Regions from separate parts of the Paenibacillus macerans genome, predicted to be linked through region 2. Evidence: predicted binding sites of a transcription regulator. Region 2 holds the regulator's gene; each other region holds the start of a gene.
The links. Region 2 encodes Rex, which represses fermentation and respiration genes when NADH is low (regulators of the CRP and FNR family bind a similar motif). Its sites were predicted from a motif close to TTGTGAAATATTTCACAA; they were not measured.
Positions count from the first base shown of each region.

Region 1: the regulator Rex is predicted to act here: its motif matches at 2,908-2,925, upstream of DYE26_RS26075 (formate/nitrite transporter family protein).
Region 3: the regulator Rex is predicted to act here: its motif matches at 3,320-3,337, upstream of DYE26_RS25860 (cytochrome ubiquinol oxidase subunit I).

Region 1 is NZ_UGSI01000002.1:661,514-666,749, reverse strand. Features, by position in the region: gene DYE26_RS26080 (molybdopterin-containing oxidoreductase family protein) at 1-1,477, opposite strand, end outside; gene DYE26_RS26075 (formate/nitrite transporter family protein) at 1,973-2,818, opposite strand; gene DYE26_RS26070 (FAD-dependent oxidoreductase) at 3,118-4,479, opposite strand; gene DYE26_RS26065 (hypothetical protein) at 5,159-5,236, opposite strand, start outside.
Region 2 is NZ_UGSI01000001.1:598,706-603,941, forward strand. Features, by position in the region: gene dinG (ATP-dependent DNA helicase DinG) at 1-1,469, shown strand, start outside; gene DYE26_RS02790 (redox-sensing transcriptional repressor Rex) at 1,482-2,138, shown strand; gene DYE26_RS02795 (amidohydrolase) at 2,128-3,426, shown strand; gene DYE26_RS02800 (cell wall elongation regulator TseB-like domain-containing protein) at 3,816-4,301, shown strand; gene DYE26_RS02805 (phosphotransferase) at 4,437-5,236, shown strand, end outside.
Region 3 is NZ_UGSI01000002.1:607,770-613,005, reverse strand. Features, by position in the region: gene cydD (thiol reductant ABC exporter subunit CydD) at 1-825, opposite strand, end outside; gene cydB (cytochrome d ubiquinol oxidase subunit II) at 825-1,841, opposite strand; gene DYE26_RS25860 (cytochrome ubiquinol oxidase subunit I) at 1,828-3,234, opposite strand; gene DYE26_RS25855 (nitrous oxide-stimulated promoter family protein) at 3,433-3,807, opposite strand; gene DYE26_RS25850 (ABC transporter permease) at 3,804-5,236, opposite strand, start outside.

The DNA.
Region 1 (5,236 bases), on a different contig from region 2:
ACTGCAAGGCTTGCCGGATCATATCCTCCTCGCTGTCCCGGAACGCTTCCTCCTCGAAGCCCATCGCCGCCGCCAGCAGCTTGAACGTCTCGACGTTGCTTTTGCTTTCGCCCCGGGCCGGAATGACCGGCTCCTGAAGCTGGACATAATGATGCCAATAAGAGCTGTACAAGTCCGTATTCTCAAAAGAGGACGTCGCCGGCAGCACGATGTCGGCGTATTTGGCCGTGTCCGTCAGGAACAGGTCGTGCACGACGGTAAACAGATCCTCCCGCCGGAGGCCCCGCTCCACCTTCCCGGTATCCGGCGCGACCACCGCCGGGTTGGAGCAATACACGAACAGCGCGCGGATCGGCGGATCGAGCGTCAGCAGCGCTTCGCCAAGCCGGTTCATGCTCACCGTGCGGGCGCCCGGGTTCGGCCGCAGATCGGGCCGCTCCAGCGCGGCCGCGTTCATTTTCCCGTAAGCGCCGTTCGACTTGTACGCACCGCCGCCGGGCACAAGCCACTGGCCGGTCAACGCCGGCAGGCAGCTGATCGTACGCACGTTCATGCCGCCGTTATCGTGGTGCTGCAGGCCGTTGCCGATGTGAATGTAAGCCGGCGAAGTCTCGCCGTACAAGACGGCCAGCTTGACGATGTCCTCCGCCGGCACGCCGGTGATCGCCGAAACGCGCTCCGGTGTATACTGCTTCACATGCTCGCGCAGCTCGGCGTGCCCGATCGTATACCGCTCCAGGAATGTTTCGTTCACGAGCCCGCGCTCGAACAGCACGTGCATGATTCCAAGCGCCAAGGCGCTGTCCGTTCCCGGATACAGCGGAATAAACCAGTCGGCCCGCTGCCCGGTGCGGTTGCGGTGCACGTCGATCACGACCAGCTGCGCCCCTTGCTTGCGGGCTTTTTCGATCAAAGCGACCTGGTGCATGTTCGTGCTGACGAGATTGCCGCCCCAAACAATGATCAGCTTCGCGTTTACCGTTTCCTCCGGGCTGGTCCCGCCGCCGAAGCCCATCGTATATTTCCAGCCCGCGTTCCCCGCGGAATTGCAAATCCCCTGCTGCAGCTGCGTCGTACCCAGCCGGTGGAAGAAGCGCCGGTCCATCCCGTCGACGCTGAGAATCCCCATATTGCCGTAAAAGCTGTACGGCATAATCGATTCCGGCCCATGCTCGCGGATAAGCTCCTTGTATCGCCCGGAGATTTCCGCCACCGCCTCGTCCCAGGTAATCCGCGCGAATTTCCCTTCGCCTTTGGCCCCGACCCGCTTGAGCGGATAGAGCACCCGTTCCGGATGGTAGACCCGCTCCGCCATATTGCGGACTTTGTTGCAAATCGCCCCCTGGGTCACCGGATGATCGGGATTACCCGTCACCTTCACGATTTTTCCGTTTTCTTTGTGAAGCAGCAAGCCGCAAGTATCGGGACAATCCAGCGGGCACACCGCCGGAAACACCCCGTTCTCTTCGTGGATCATGTCTATCCCCTCCTGTCTTAGCTATTGTAGAAAAAAGCTTTTGCTTTTGTCTACTGCCGCAACACCTTGATTGGATATTTCCAATAGATCAGATTCACCAGAGCTTAAAATGCGCTAGCGTTACATTACCTCATGTACAAGACGACTTGTATTTCTAATATTTTTGAGATTTCCCGGAAAAGCTCAGGTTTTCGAATCGAAACTATCGTCCGCCGGATTTCAGTGAAATAAGCACCATGGCAACCGTTACAATTTGAAATCAACGTTTTTGGAGCAAATAACGCGACTTATGCGAAATCAATTGGATTATCCCAATGAAATTACACAAAAAAGGCCGCCCCTCACCAAACCCTTAATGAGAAGCGGCCTGTCATGCCGTCACGGATCATGCCGGCCAATACGGATCAAGCCAATGATAGAGCTACTCCGAGTACACCTTAAATCTTACACCCTAAATCTCACGCCTTAAGCCCTTACGCCCTAAGCCGTTACATCCTAAGCCGTTCTGCTGCCCGTCTTAGCGGATACGGAAGCCCCTGCCCCCTGGCCTGCGCCGGAATCGGCTTTCGTTCCCCTATCCTTCAAATAAGCCGTCCAATACGCCCCGGCCACGAACAGCCCGCCGCCGGTCAAATTGCCGAGCCAAACCGGGACGAAATTGCCGAGATATTCGCTCCAGGAGTAATACCCTTCGAAAATCGCCGCCGGAATCAGAAACATATTGGCCACGACGTGCTGAAAGCCGATGGCGACAAACGCCATCGTCGGGAACCAGATGCCGAGGATTTTGCCGCTCATATTATCGGCCCCGTAAGACAGCCAGACGGCCAGGGCCACCAGCCAGTTGCAGCCGATCCCGGAAACAAACGCCGGCAGGAAGCTGTCGTCCAGCTTATGCCCCGCCATATCGACCAGTTTATCCAAATACGGCCCGCTTGCCGTCAATCCGACGACATGGCCGAAAAAATAAGCGACAAACAGCGCTCCGACAAAGTTGCTTAATGTGATCAGCACCAGGTTTTTGCACACTTCGCCGGTCGATATCCGCCCCGCCATCCGGGCCAGGGGAACGGCCATCATATTCCCCGTCAGCAACTCTCCGCCAGCCAAAAGCACGAGTATAAGGCCGATCGGGAACACCGCCGCGCCGATGAATGTGGCAAAGCTCCCCCACTCCTCCGGGGCGCTGGCGATGACGCGGATATCCAGCAGAAAACCGAGAGCGATAAACGCTCCGCCGAGAAACCCGAGGATCAGCACGGTCAACAGCGGATTATGCGCCTTTTTTATCCCGTTCTCCACGGTCACTTCGGCAATCTGCGCGGGTTTATGGTAAGCCATGATCAAGTCTCCTTCTATTCGTCTCACTTTACTGCCCGAGTCTATTGTAGCGTCCCCGCTTCCTCCAAATAAATAACATAAATCACGGATGGTGAAAAAATTCACATTTAATCCGCCAGCATTCCTCCCGTTACCGGTGTCCCTCTCCCCTTCTTCCCGCCAATGGCAAAAAAAGGCCGGCATCCGAAGCTCCGGGGGTTGATCCCGCTAGGCTTCTTCCGTCGGCCGATTATGGCCGCTTCGCGATAACGGCGAAAACGGCGAAGATTAAATTAATGGCTCGCTTTCTTCTGCCCCCGTCAAGCGTGCACAGACTCCTTGCTTGGCACCTCCGGCAGCACGCCAAGGCCGGCGCTGTTCAGGAAGTTCCACGGCTTGTTGTAATGCGGCTGGAAGAAGAAGTCGACAAAAGCCAGTTCCTCCATCTTCATGCCGTTTTGAATGCATACCGACATCGTGTTGATCGACTGGGTCAGATCCGCTTTCGACATAATTTGCGCGCCCAGGATGCGCCGCGTGTTCGGTTCGAAAACGACCTTTAGCGTAACCTGTTCATGGGTCGGCATGAATTCAGGCCGGTAATTGTCGTTAATAAGCACCGCCTCAGCCTCAAGCCCCGCATCCTTGGCGGCCGCTTCCGTCAAACCGGTTGCCGCGATGTTGTCCTCGTAAATCTTGATGCCCGAGGTTCCCTGGGTGCCAAGGTATTTTACGGTTGGCGCCGCCAGATTGCGGGCGACCAGCGTCCCCATGCGGACCGCGTTCGTGGCCAGCGGAATGTAGGCGTGTTTGCCGGTCGGGTTGTAAAACACCGCGCAGCTGTCGCCAGCCGCATAAACGTCCGGCTTGCTGGTGCGCATATATTCGTCGACGATGATCGCCCCATTGTCGAGCATATCTACTTGGCCTTCAAGCAGCCCGGTATTCGGACGGAAGCCGATGCACATGATCACCATGTCGGCGTCGTATTTACCCTGATCGGTCACGACGCGGGTTACCTTGCCTGCCTCGCCCTCAAAGCGGGTTACCTTCTGTCCGAGCGCCAGCCGAATACCGTGTTCGCTAAGCGATTGCTCGATTTTGTCCGTGTACTCCGGATCCAGGTATTTGCTCAAAATCCGCTCCTCCGCGTCGATCAAAGTGACCTGCTTGCCGTTCAATTGAAAAGCTTCCACAAGCTCCACGCCGATATAACCGGCGCCTACGACGACGATATTTTGCGCCTGTTTGGCCTTTTCGATAATCGTATTGGAATGGTTGAAGTTTTTCGAAAGCACAATGTTTTCCAGCTCAATGCCCGCGAATTTCGGCACGATCGGCCACGATCCGGTCGTCACGACCAGCTTGTCGAACGTGTCCTCGAACTCTTCGCCGGTGACCAAATTGCGGGCCTGCAGAGTTTTGGCGTCCGTATCGACCACCACCACCTCATGGCGCATTTTCGTGTGGACCCCCAGCTCCGCCAGCTGCTCCGGCGAGGAGTAAAACAATCCTTGAGGGTCCTTCACCATACCGCCGACGTACAATGCGATCCCGCACGACAGGAACGAAATATTGTCGTTCCGTTCGTAGACGGTGATGTTTGCTTCCGGGTATAGTTTAGCGATATTGACGATAGCGGCCGTGCCTGCGTGCGTACATCCGATAACTGCTACTTTCATGATGGTTTCCTCCTCGAAATGTTTGTTTATTTTTCCACATATTCAGACATATAATGTGAAAGTGTTCACTTAAATAACTGGAATCTTGTGAAATGTTTCACCTTATGTTTTATATTATAGTGTGACATTTTTCACATTGCAAGAAAAAATAATTTTTTAATATTCACAATTTGACTCAAAACCGAGATCAGTGCTTGACAAAATAAATTATGATAGCGTTCGTGTCTTGGTATCCCTGCATGCTGCTTTGCACGATTATCCCTCTTGTTCAGGGGGTGGAGGGTAGGGGCTAATCACGGTCCTTTCATTTTTCCCGGTGTTTTGCCCCATTCCTCCTGGCATGTCTGCATCACTTCTCCTAAACCTCCTTCTCACAAACCTGTCTAACGATCTCGAACTAATGATCTCGAACATGTCTGCTTCTCCCAAACCTATTTTCTTCTCCTGAAATTATCTTCCTCTCTTATATTCCTCTCTGCTTCCGGATCAAATGGGATAATCGTGCAAAGCGTCCGGACAGCGGATATTGATCTGCCGATATTTCTTGCCACGATCGCTTACCGGCCCTCCCTGTCGAGCGCTGATTATTAGGTAACCTAAAACGCCGTCTTTTCAAACAAATAAGGCAGTTGGGGTCCGTTAACGCAAAATAAAGCCGCTCCCGAAAGCGGCAGCCAAGTTACTGCGCTTTGGAAGCGGCTATTTTTTCCATGATCTCAAGACGTTTGGCTTCCCTCTCCTGCTTGGTCAGCTTCGG
Region 2 (5,236 bases):
ATCATTTGGAGGATGTGGCGGGGAAACACCTGGGCATTCATATGAAGTATTTTACTGTCATTCATACGCTCACCCGGCTGTTTAAAGACAGCAAGACCGGCCAGCTGCCAAATCTCCGCATCGCTTTGCAGGCGGCGGGGGGCGAAAAAACGGGCGAATGGTGCCAGGTCATCGACGAAATGTACCCGACGCTGATCGATGTGAAGGAAAGCTGGGACAAGCTCAGCGAGCTGCTGTTTGCCCTGATGCCGGAACGGAGCGACGCCGCGCCCGGCGATCCGGGCCAATTCGTTTACCGCCTGCTTCCGCTAAAGAAACCGAAAGAATGGGATAAGCTGCTGGCGCTGGAGAACCAGATCTATGTCTCGCTAGGGGACGTGCTCCGCAAAGGCGACCGGATGCTGGCGCAAATCCGGGAAGAGCAGGAGGATTACGGTTCCGAAAGCCTCCTGACCGACATCAACGGGTTATTCAAGGATTTGGCCAACGAGCGGGAGGCCCTGCGTTTCTTCATGAAGCTGGAGAACGAGGAGACGGTGTACTGGATGGAAGCGAACGGGAATTTCCGCAGCCGCTCCCTGCAGATGTATGCCGTTCCGATCGACGTTAGCGCGCAATTGAAGGAATACTTTTTCGACAGAAAAAAAAGCGTGGTGATGACCTCGGCGACGCTGTCGGTCGACAAGTCGTTCCAGTATATGATCGAACAGCTGGGACTGACGGAAGCGGCCGGGGAAGGACGGCTGAACACGGCGATGCTGCCGTCGCCGTTTGATTACCGCAGCCAGGCGCTGCTCGTCATCCCGCGCGATTTTCCGAGCGTAAAGGGGAGCGTGGGCGACGACCATTTCGTCAGCACGCTGGTGCGTTCGCTCGCCGATACCGCGGTTGCGACGCAAGGCCGCATGCTGGTGCTGTTCACATCGTACCGGATGCTGCGGCAGGTTTACGAGCCGTTGAAGGAGCTATTGTCGGCGCAAGGAATCACGGTCATCGGCCAGGGGATGGACAGCGGCAGCCGCAGCAAGCTGACCCGGCGCTTTCAGGGCCAGGCGGCGTCCGTGCTGCTGGGGACGAGCAGCTTCTGGGAAGGCGTGGACATTCCGGGCGAAGCGTTGACGAGCCTGGCGATCGTCCGCCTGCCCTTCCAGCCCCCCAACCATCCGCTGGTGGAAGCGAAAAGCGAACGGCTGCAGAAGGAGAAGAAAAATCCTTTCATGAAACTGTCCGTGCCCCAGGCGGTCATCCGCTTCAAGCAGGGATTCGGCAGGCTCGTCCGCTCCTCGCAGGACCGGGGGATCGTGGTTGTTTACGATACCCGCATCTTGGAGTCTTACTACGGGAAATACTTTTTATATTCACTGCCCGGGCCGAAGATGGAGCATATGCCGCTCACTCAGATGGTTCCGCGCATATCGGAATGGTTAAATCCGGGAGACGAAAACGTCTCTAAGTCCGCGTCAGAATAGGGGGATAAACGTATGAAATCCGAAAAAATTTCCGATGCCGTCGTCCGCCGGCTGCCGGTGTATTTGCGGTTCCTCAACGAGCTGAGCCGGCGCGAAGTGCCTACGGTGTCCTCGCAGGAGCTCGGCCAGAAGCTGGACCTCAACCCGGCCCAGATCCGCAAGGATCTGGCCTACTTCGGCGATTTCGGGCGAAAGGGCATCGGCTACGATGTCGCGTATTTGATCGAGAAAATCCAGCAAATCCTCAACTTGGACCAGCAGATCAACGTTGCGCTGGTCGGCGCCGGTAATTTGGGGCAGGCGCTTTCGAATTACAACGCTTATTTGAAAGACAACATGAAAATCGTGGCGGTGTTCGACGCCTCTCCGGCCAAGATCGGCACGCAAATCAACAACATCACGATCCAGCCGATCGAAGACCTGACGGAAACGGTGCGGGAGAAAAATGTCCGGATCGGGATCATTACCGTCCCGGATTACGAAGCGCAGCGCGTGGCGGATCAATTGGTGGCGGCGGGAATCGGGGCCATTCTGAACTTCGCTCCGACGATTTTGAAGGTGCCGCCGGAAGTCCGCATCCATGCCGCCGATTTCACGACCGATTTGCTCAGTCTGGCTTATTATTTGAATGATGGAAACGGAAAGGAACAACCTGCCCATGAGTCGTAAATGGTTAATCAAGAACGGAACCTTTGTCGTGTTCGAACAAGATCGTTCCATTGTACAGGGCTATATGCTCGTTGAGGGCGATACGATTTCCTATATCGGCGAGCAGCTTCCTGAAGGGGCGGAAGACGCGGAAACCTTCGACGGAAAAGGGCTGCTGTTCATGCCGGGGCTGATCAACACGCACGGCCACGCGGCGATGTCGCTGCTGCGCGGATACGGCGACGACATGGTGCTGCAGACCTGGCTTCAGGAAAAAATGTGGCCGATGGAAGCCAAGTTCACCGCCGGCGATGTGTACGCTGGGACGGCGTTGTCCGTGCTGGAGATGCTGAAAGGCGGAACGACCACGTTCCTGGACATGTACGACCATATGGATGAAGTGGCCAAAGTGGTTCAGCAGTCGGGCATCCGCGCCGTGCTGATGCGCGGCGTCATCGGGTTGTGCCCGCCGGACGTGCAGCAGCAGAAGCTGAACGAAGCGATCGCGTTTGCGAAAAATTGGCACGGTCAGGCGGACGGCCGAATCACGGCGATGATTTCGCCGCACGGGCCGTACACCTGTCCGCCGGAATTTTTCGAGAAATTCGTGCAAGCGGCTAATGATCTGGATCTGCCGATGCATACGCATATGTCGGAGACGCGGGCGGAAGTGGAGCAAAACGTGAACGATTACGGGGTCAGACCCGTTCAGCATTTGCTGAACCTCGGGATGTTCTCCCGTCCGTCGCTGCTTGCTCACGCCGTGCATTTGACCGATGAGGAGATCGATATTTTGGCGGCCCATAACGTGGCGGTGTCGCACAATCCCGGCAGCAACCTGAAGCTGGCCAGCGGCGTGGCGCGGGTGCCGGCACTGCTTGGCAAAGGCGTGGTCGTTTCGCTTGGAACGGACGGCGCCGCCAGCAACAACAACCTCGATATGCTCGAGGAGGTCCGCCTCGCCGCGTTGATCCACAAAGGCGTTTCCGGCGATCCTACCGCCGTTCCGGCGCTGGAAGCCCTCAAAATGGGCACGGAATACGGGGCGAAGTCGGTGTTCTTGGCGAATACGGGGAAACTCGCGGCCGGCATGAAGGCGGATTTTATCGCGCTGAATACGGAACAGGCCCATTTCCTGCCGAAGACGGATTACGTTTCCCATGTCGTCTATTCGGCCGGCTCCAAAGATGTAGAGCATGTGTGGGTTAACGGCGAGCAGTTGGTCAAACACGGGGCTTGCCTCACCCTCGACGAGGAGCGTATCCGGCGCGAGGCGCAAGAGGCCTTCGAAGGGCTGCTGGCCCGGTAGGCGCTTGGAGGCTTGGCACTGGTTGCTTGCTGCTTTTTGAATGGCGCGTGAAGCTGCGGCCGTGGACGTGGACGTGTCATGTTCGTGGCTGCACCTGTGGCTGTGCCTGTAATTACGGCGATTTAGCGGTAAAAAAGGGCGTTATTTTCGGATTTGAAGAGGTTTCCGCTGCAATAAGGGACTTTTTTGTCGCTATTTCCCGGCATAGGCCGTGATATTGACGATATCGCCGTCCTCGGGGAAAATAAGAACTAACATAGCCGTTATTTTAACGATGCGGAGGAAAAACGGCGGAATAACGACCGGAATTAACGTTATTTTTCTGCGACTGTGCGAATGTGCGCGAATGTGGGTTTAGACGACTGGCTACAGGGGAAAGGAAGAGAAGGTTGAGAAAGAGAACCAAGTGGCTCCTGCTTTCGCTGCTGATTTTAGTGATCGTGCTTTTTGCCCTTCACCGTTTTTATATCTACGTTCTTCAGGATACCTGGGCAAGCGAAAATGCAGTGATTGAGCAGGCGAAACAGGAGACGGACCTGGTCCAGGGCGATAAAGTGTGGAAATCGGTGTGGGACGATGTGTGCTGGGTGGTCCAGGGCAAAGACGGGTCAGGCCGGGAGATGATGGTATGGCTCCGGGAAGGTCATGAACCCGTGGTGCGGCTGCTCTCGGAAGGTGTGTCGGAGACCCGGGTGCGGACGATCATTAACGAAAGCCTGCCCGGGATTACTATCGTCAGGCTGGTGCCCGGCATCTACAATGAACGGCTGGTATGGCAGCTGTTTTATAAACAAAAGGATCACCACTACTACCGTTTTTACGATTTCGGCACCGGTGAGGCGTTGAACGATGTATTTACGCTTCCGAACCGCTGATCCGCCATGAAGTGAACCGAATAGGAGATTTGAAGCATACGGTTTCTATGTTCAGCAACTTGGACGTGGAGGCCGTTTTTTGTAATATGAAAACATACGTTCGATTGAATTTTAATATTTTCATATTAGGAGGGCATGCGCTTGGTGAATTCCGATCAACCGCCGTGCGAGCAAAGGATTTATAACGATGTAATGAAATCGTTCCAGGATTATTTTGGATTGCGTATCCTGCAAGCAACCCCAATCAAACGCGGCTGGCTTAATTTAAAGTGGAAAGTTGAAACGGATTCCGGAGAATACGTGCTAAAACAATACAATAAGGAGAGGTACCGGCTGTACAATCCAAGCCAGCTTTCGACGGCGCTTTCCGAACAAATCAGATTATTCCGCCAAGGTATCGCCTGTCCTCAGCTTTTTACATACCAAGACCAAATCATGCTGGAGTCCGAGTGTGGGGAGAAGTTCGTGGCCATGCAATATTGCAAAGGCAAATTGATCTCTCCCGGGGAAGCCAACGCCTCCCAAATTCATGATTTGGGGAGAATGACGGGGAAAATGCACCTGCTGCTAAACGACGGGACGCTTGGAAGGGGACAGGCCCCGCAATTTATCCCGCCTAGCCGTGAGGAACGTTTGGCTCATTGGAAAGCGGTCCGGGCTGAAGCGGAATCGTCAGGCAAAACCGATATTCTCGAACCTGTCGAAAAACAACTGCTGGCCACGGAATCGGTGGATCCGCAAAGGTTTGAGGGGATCCGGCAAGGCTGGGCGCACCGCGATTTGTGGGCGGACAACCTGTTGTTCGACGATGATCGCTTATCGGCTATTTTGGATTTTGACCGGCTCAATTTTGAATATCCCTGGCTGGACGTCGCCCGGGCGGTCATGTCATGCGCCTTTCAGGAGACTTTGGACGTTTCGTTAGCCGCGGCGTT
Region 3 (5,236 bases), on a different contig from region 2:
CACGGTCAGCGCGGGCAGCAGCAGCATTTCCCCGTTCACCAGCCGCAGCCCGAGGCTGACCGCCACCGAAGCGACCGACAGCATCGTAAAGAAGTCGAGCGCAAACGAAGACAAAAAGGCGACCCGCAGCGTGCGCATTGTTGCCGAACGGTAGGAGTCGCTCACCCGGGCGATCGAGTTCTGATGCGATTTGCTGCGCCCGAGGAATTTCAGCGTCTCCAGACCGCGCAGCGAATCGACGAAATGGTTCGCCAACACGCGGTACGATTTGAGCTGCCGCTCCGTTTGCTTCCGCGCCGCCAGCCCGAGCAAAATCATAAACGCGATCAAAATTGGCATCGTGATCGTCAGGATAACCCCGGAAGCGAGATCCAGCTTATAAACGTAGGCCAAAATCAGCACCGGCGTCAGCCCGGTCGCCAGCATCCGCGGCAGAAACAGCTCCAGGTAATTGCGGAATTTGGCCACGCCCTCCAGCACCAAGGTCACCAGGTTCCCTGTGCCTTCGGTTCCAGTGAACCGCGGACCCAGTTGAAACAGCTTCTCCAGCACCTGCTTCCGCAGGTCCCGCCCCGTCTCTTCCGCAAAGCGGTAGGCCGTCTTCTGCATCGTCAGCGCGCAAATTTGCCGCACCATAAAAGCAAGCAGGAACAAACCGGCCCCGCCGGCTTGTTCCTGCAGCTTGGCGCCGGCAAACAGGGCGGAGACGATCTCCGCCAGCCATTTAGCCTGCCCGATGATTGCGATGCTCTGAAGCAGGGTCAGCAGGGCCATGATCGCCATGACCGGCCGCACCCCTTGAAATTTCATCAAACCGCGTCCCATTAATATTCCAAATGCTCCTTCTCGTGTACGCGTTTATGGAAAACGAAATAACTCCAAATTTGGTACCCCAGCACAAACGGCAGCAGGGTTAAAGACACGATCGTCATGACCTTCAGCGAATACGGCCCGGAAGACGCGTTCTGGATCGTCAGGGAAAACGTCTCGCTGATCGAGCTGACCATGACGCGCGGGAACAACCCGATAAACACCGCCGCGATCGATAAGGCGATCATCGTTCCGGTCATGCCGAACGCCCAGCCGTCTTTTTGCTTGGAGATAAACCATCCCCCCAGCACAAAGGCGATAACGCCGAGCAACCCTACCAGCCCGAGCACCAAGCCGCGGACTTGGAACACGTCCGTCTGGAAGTAGGTCAACATGCCAAACAGTACGAACAATACGGCGAGCGGAATCAGCATTTTATGCGCCAGCTTGCGGGCCCGCTCCCGCAAGCTGCCCGTCGTGCGCAGCGAGGCGAACAGCAGGCCGTGCACAAGGCACAGCACCACGACCGTAATGCCGCCGACCAGCGTGTAGACGTTCACCATATCGAACAGGCCGGCCTTCATTTCCATGTCCCCGTCGATCGGCAGGCCTTTCATCAGACCGGCGAACACCACGCCGAGCAGGAACGGCGGCAGCAGGCTGCCGAGAAAAATCGCGGCGTCCCAGGTCGACTTCCATTTCTCGCTGCCGACCTTGCCGCGGAATTCAAACGCGACCCCGCGGGCGATCAGCGCCAGCAGCAGCACGACGAGCGGGGTGTAATATCCGCTGAACATCGTGGCGTACCAGTTCGGAAACGCGGCGAACATCGCGCCGCCCGCCGTCAGCAGCCATACCTCGTTGGCATCCCAGAACGGTCCGATCGAGTTGATCAGCACGCGGCGCTCCATATCATTTTTTGCCAAAAACCGGGTGCTCATTCCGATGCCGAAATCAAAACCTTCCAAAAAGAAGAAACCGATGAACAACACCGCGACAAGGATAAACCACAGCTCATTAAGAGACAGCATGATAACCCTCCTTACCAAATGGATCCGTCGAATGGTCGGCACCGGCGCCGTCCTCATTCGGCCCTTTCTTGATAACTTTAACGAACAGGTAGGCCATCACCGCTCCAAGCACCGCGTAAATCAGCGTGAACGCGATCAGGGAGAACAAAATTTGCCCGCCGGTGACGCTCGGCGACACGCTGTCCTTCGTCTGCATCAGGCCGAATACCGTCCACGGCTGACGGCCGATTTCCGTCATGATCCAGCCGGACGTATTGGCGATAAACGGCAGCGAGATCGACCACAGCATCGCGCGGTAGAACCATTTGTTCGGACGGTCCAGCTTTTTGCGCCAAGCGAGATACGTCCCGTAAAGTCCAAGCAGGATCATCAGACAGCCGGCGGCGATCATGATCCGGAAGCTCCAGAAGGTCGTCCGCACCGGCGGAATATAATCCCCAGGCCCATATGATTGTTCATATTCGGCCTGAAGCTCGTGCATTCCTTTTACTTCGCCGGAAAATTTGCTGTAAGACAGGAAGCTGAGCAGGTAAGGGATTTTGATTTCAAAGTCGTTTTTCCCGTTGCCCGAATCGATGTGCGCGTACAGCGTCCACGGCGCCGGGTCGCCGGATTTGCCCCACAGGCCTTCGGACGCGGCCATTTTCATCGGCTGCGTTTTGACCAGATACTGCGCTTGCTGATGGCCGAACAGCGCCGTGGCGAACGAAGCGATTAAAGCAACGATGATGCCGATCGTAAACGATTTTTTGAAAAAGGACGTATCCTGGCGTTTCAGCAGCTTATACGCGCTGACCCCGGCGATCATAAACGCTCCTGTGGCAAACGCGCCAAGCACGGTATGCGGGAATTCCACCCACAGCTGGCCGTTGCCGATCAGCGCAAAGAAGTCGTTCATTTCCGCACGGCCGTTATTGATTTCAAACCCGACCGGGCGCTGCATGAACGAGTTGGCCGCCAAAATCCAGAACGCCGATACCGTCGTCCCCAGAGCCACCAGCCAAATGCACAGCAGATGCACCTTCTTGGACAGGCGATCCCAGCCGAAGATCCACAGTCCGATAAAGGTCGATTCCATAAAGAAGGCGAACAGCGCTTCCACCGCGAGCGGCGCGCCGAACACATCCCCTACGAACCGCGAGTAATCGGACCAGTTCATTCCGAACTGGAATTCCTGAAGAATCCCCGTTACGACCCCGACCGCAAAGTTGATCAGGAACAGTTTTCCCCAGAATTTGGCCATCCGTTTGTACTCTTCTTTTCCCTTTACGACGTACATCGTCTCCATGATCGCGATCAGGACGACTAGGCCGATGGACAGAGGCACAAAGAAGAAATGGAAAATCGTCGTGACCGCAAACTGAAGCCGTGCAAGCAGAATCGGATCCAACATTTCATTCCCCTACTTTCGAATAATTATTATCTAATGTGAATTCTAGCACTCATTGATGAAAACGAACGCCGAAAAAATAATAATTTTGTGACAGAAATCACATGATGTATGTCACAAAGGCGGAATTGGAGCCGAAAACCCGCGCCATTACTGGACTTTTTAAATGCCACAAAAAGTTTGACATTATTGTGAATGAGATCACTTCCTATCGTCCAGCAGATGCCGGACCGTCAATATCGGATGCCGCAACAGCATTTTCGGTCCGGCGTAAGCCATGATTCTGCGGATTTTGTCCCGCTGTTTGGGCGCATAGCAGTGGACCGGACACGCCCGGCAGGTCGTTTTGTCTTCGCCGAACCGGCAGCGGGCGAGCCGCTCCAACGCGTATCGGTGCAGCTCCGCGCATTCCGGGCACAGGCCGGGTTCGCTTCCGGCGGCGGCTTCGTCCCGGCCGGTCCGTTCCCGGTGGCTATGCCGGCGCCGGCAATAAAGGGAAATCATCAGGGCCACCGTCGCCTTCTCGCGGCGGATCCGCGGCCCTTCTTTTTCCGATTGCATCCTTCCAACCTTCAATACTCCGCCCTCCCTTTTGCGAGCGTTCCGGGAGCAAACACTTTTCGCCACCCCAGCCAAATCGCGATGATCAGCAATAACGCATAGACGATAACGCCAAACGGAACCGTGGTCGCCGCCCAATGCAGTAGTCCCATGCCGCCAAGCAGGAACATAAGCGGCAGTAACTTCAATCCTTCGCTTTGCTGCGTGGCCTCAAACGGTTCCGAGAAGGGAAGCCCTTTGCGCAAATAGGCGAAGCACAGGATGGCGAACAATTGCAGCGCCAGGCCGGTGACAACCAGGTCGGGAATGATATGCGCCCCGAACAACAGGACGAAAATCAGGCCTTCCAGCACGAACAAAGGCAGCAGCAGCCGAACCAGACAAGCGAGCAGCGCCCCCTTGTATACCGGCCCCTCCTCCCGGATCGGCAGCACCCGGTAAATCCAGGCGGCCTTGTGTTTGCCGGAATATCGCAGCATCATAATGACGGTAGGCAGCATCAAGCCGCAGAAATAAATAAACAAATATTTGCGGGTTCCGGCCAGCCCCTGAAGTCCGTTTCCGAAGCCATCGGTAAACAGAAAAATAAACGGGAATATAATCGAAAACCCCAGCGTCGGGTACACTTTAAGCTTAAACTCCCGCTCATTCCCCAGCATCGACCAGGCGAACCGGAAAAATACTCTCTCCTGCGGGTCCCGGCACAGCCACTCGGCCAGCCGCTTCAATGCGGTTCCGGTCCGCTGTCCGCGCCGCCGTCCCGGCTCCGCCAGCTTCTGCAAATTCCTTTCCAGGGCAGGCGCCAACTTCAGATACAGGGCGAAAGCGGCCAGCGGCACGAGCAGAGACAACAGGGCGAGGGCCGTGTACGGCCTTCCGTTCCCCGGATCCAGCACCGTCTCGAACGCCGCTCCGAACCAAATCGGCGGGATGAAATACTGCCACCATCTTGGCTGGAACACGACGTTTAAGTCGGCAAAATCGAAAAGCCGGACCACCAGCTGATACCCGACCGTGATGCCGATCGTCAACCCGATCTGCACATAGTTGATGATGTCCTTCAGCTTTTCGCCGTCAAAGAAGCGCAGCACCGCCAAATACAGCAGCGCGGTGATGACAACAATGAGCATATCCATCAGCACCAGCCCCAACAGCAGCAACACCGTAAACCCGGCCCCGTGCTTAAGCAGCCCGACGGCCAGCGGCACCGCCGCAATCGCGCCGGTCAGAAAAAACAGGTAGAAAAAAATGTGCAGCGCCTTGGCCATGGCGATCGTCCGGCGGTTCACCGGCCTGACCGCCAGGATGCTCCGGTCCCGGATATCCAGCAGCACCGCGGAAAAATCGGAAATCATCGAGGTCATGACTATAAACATCATAATGCCAAACAACATGCTTACCTGAAACAGGTAGTTGTCTCCGGCCGCCACGATGATGCCACCCA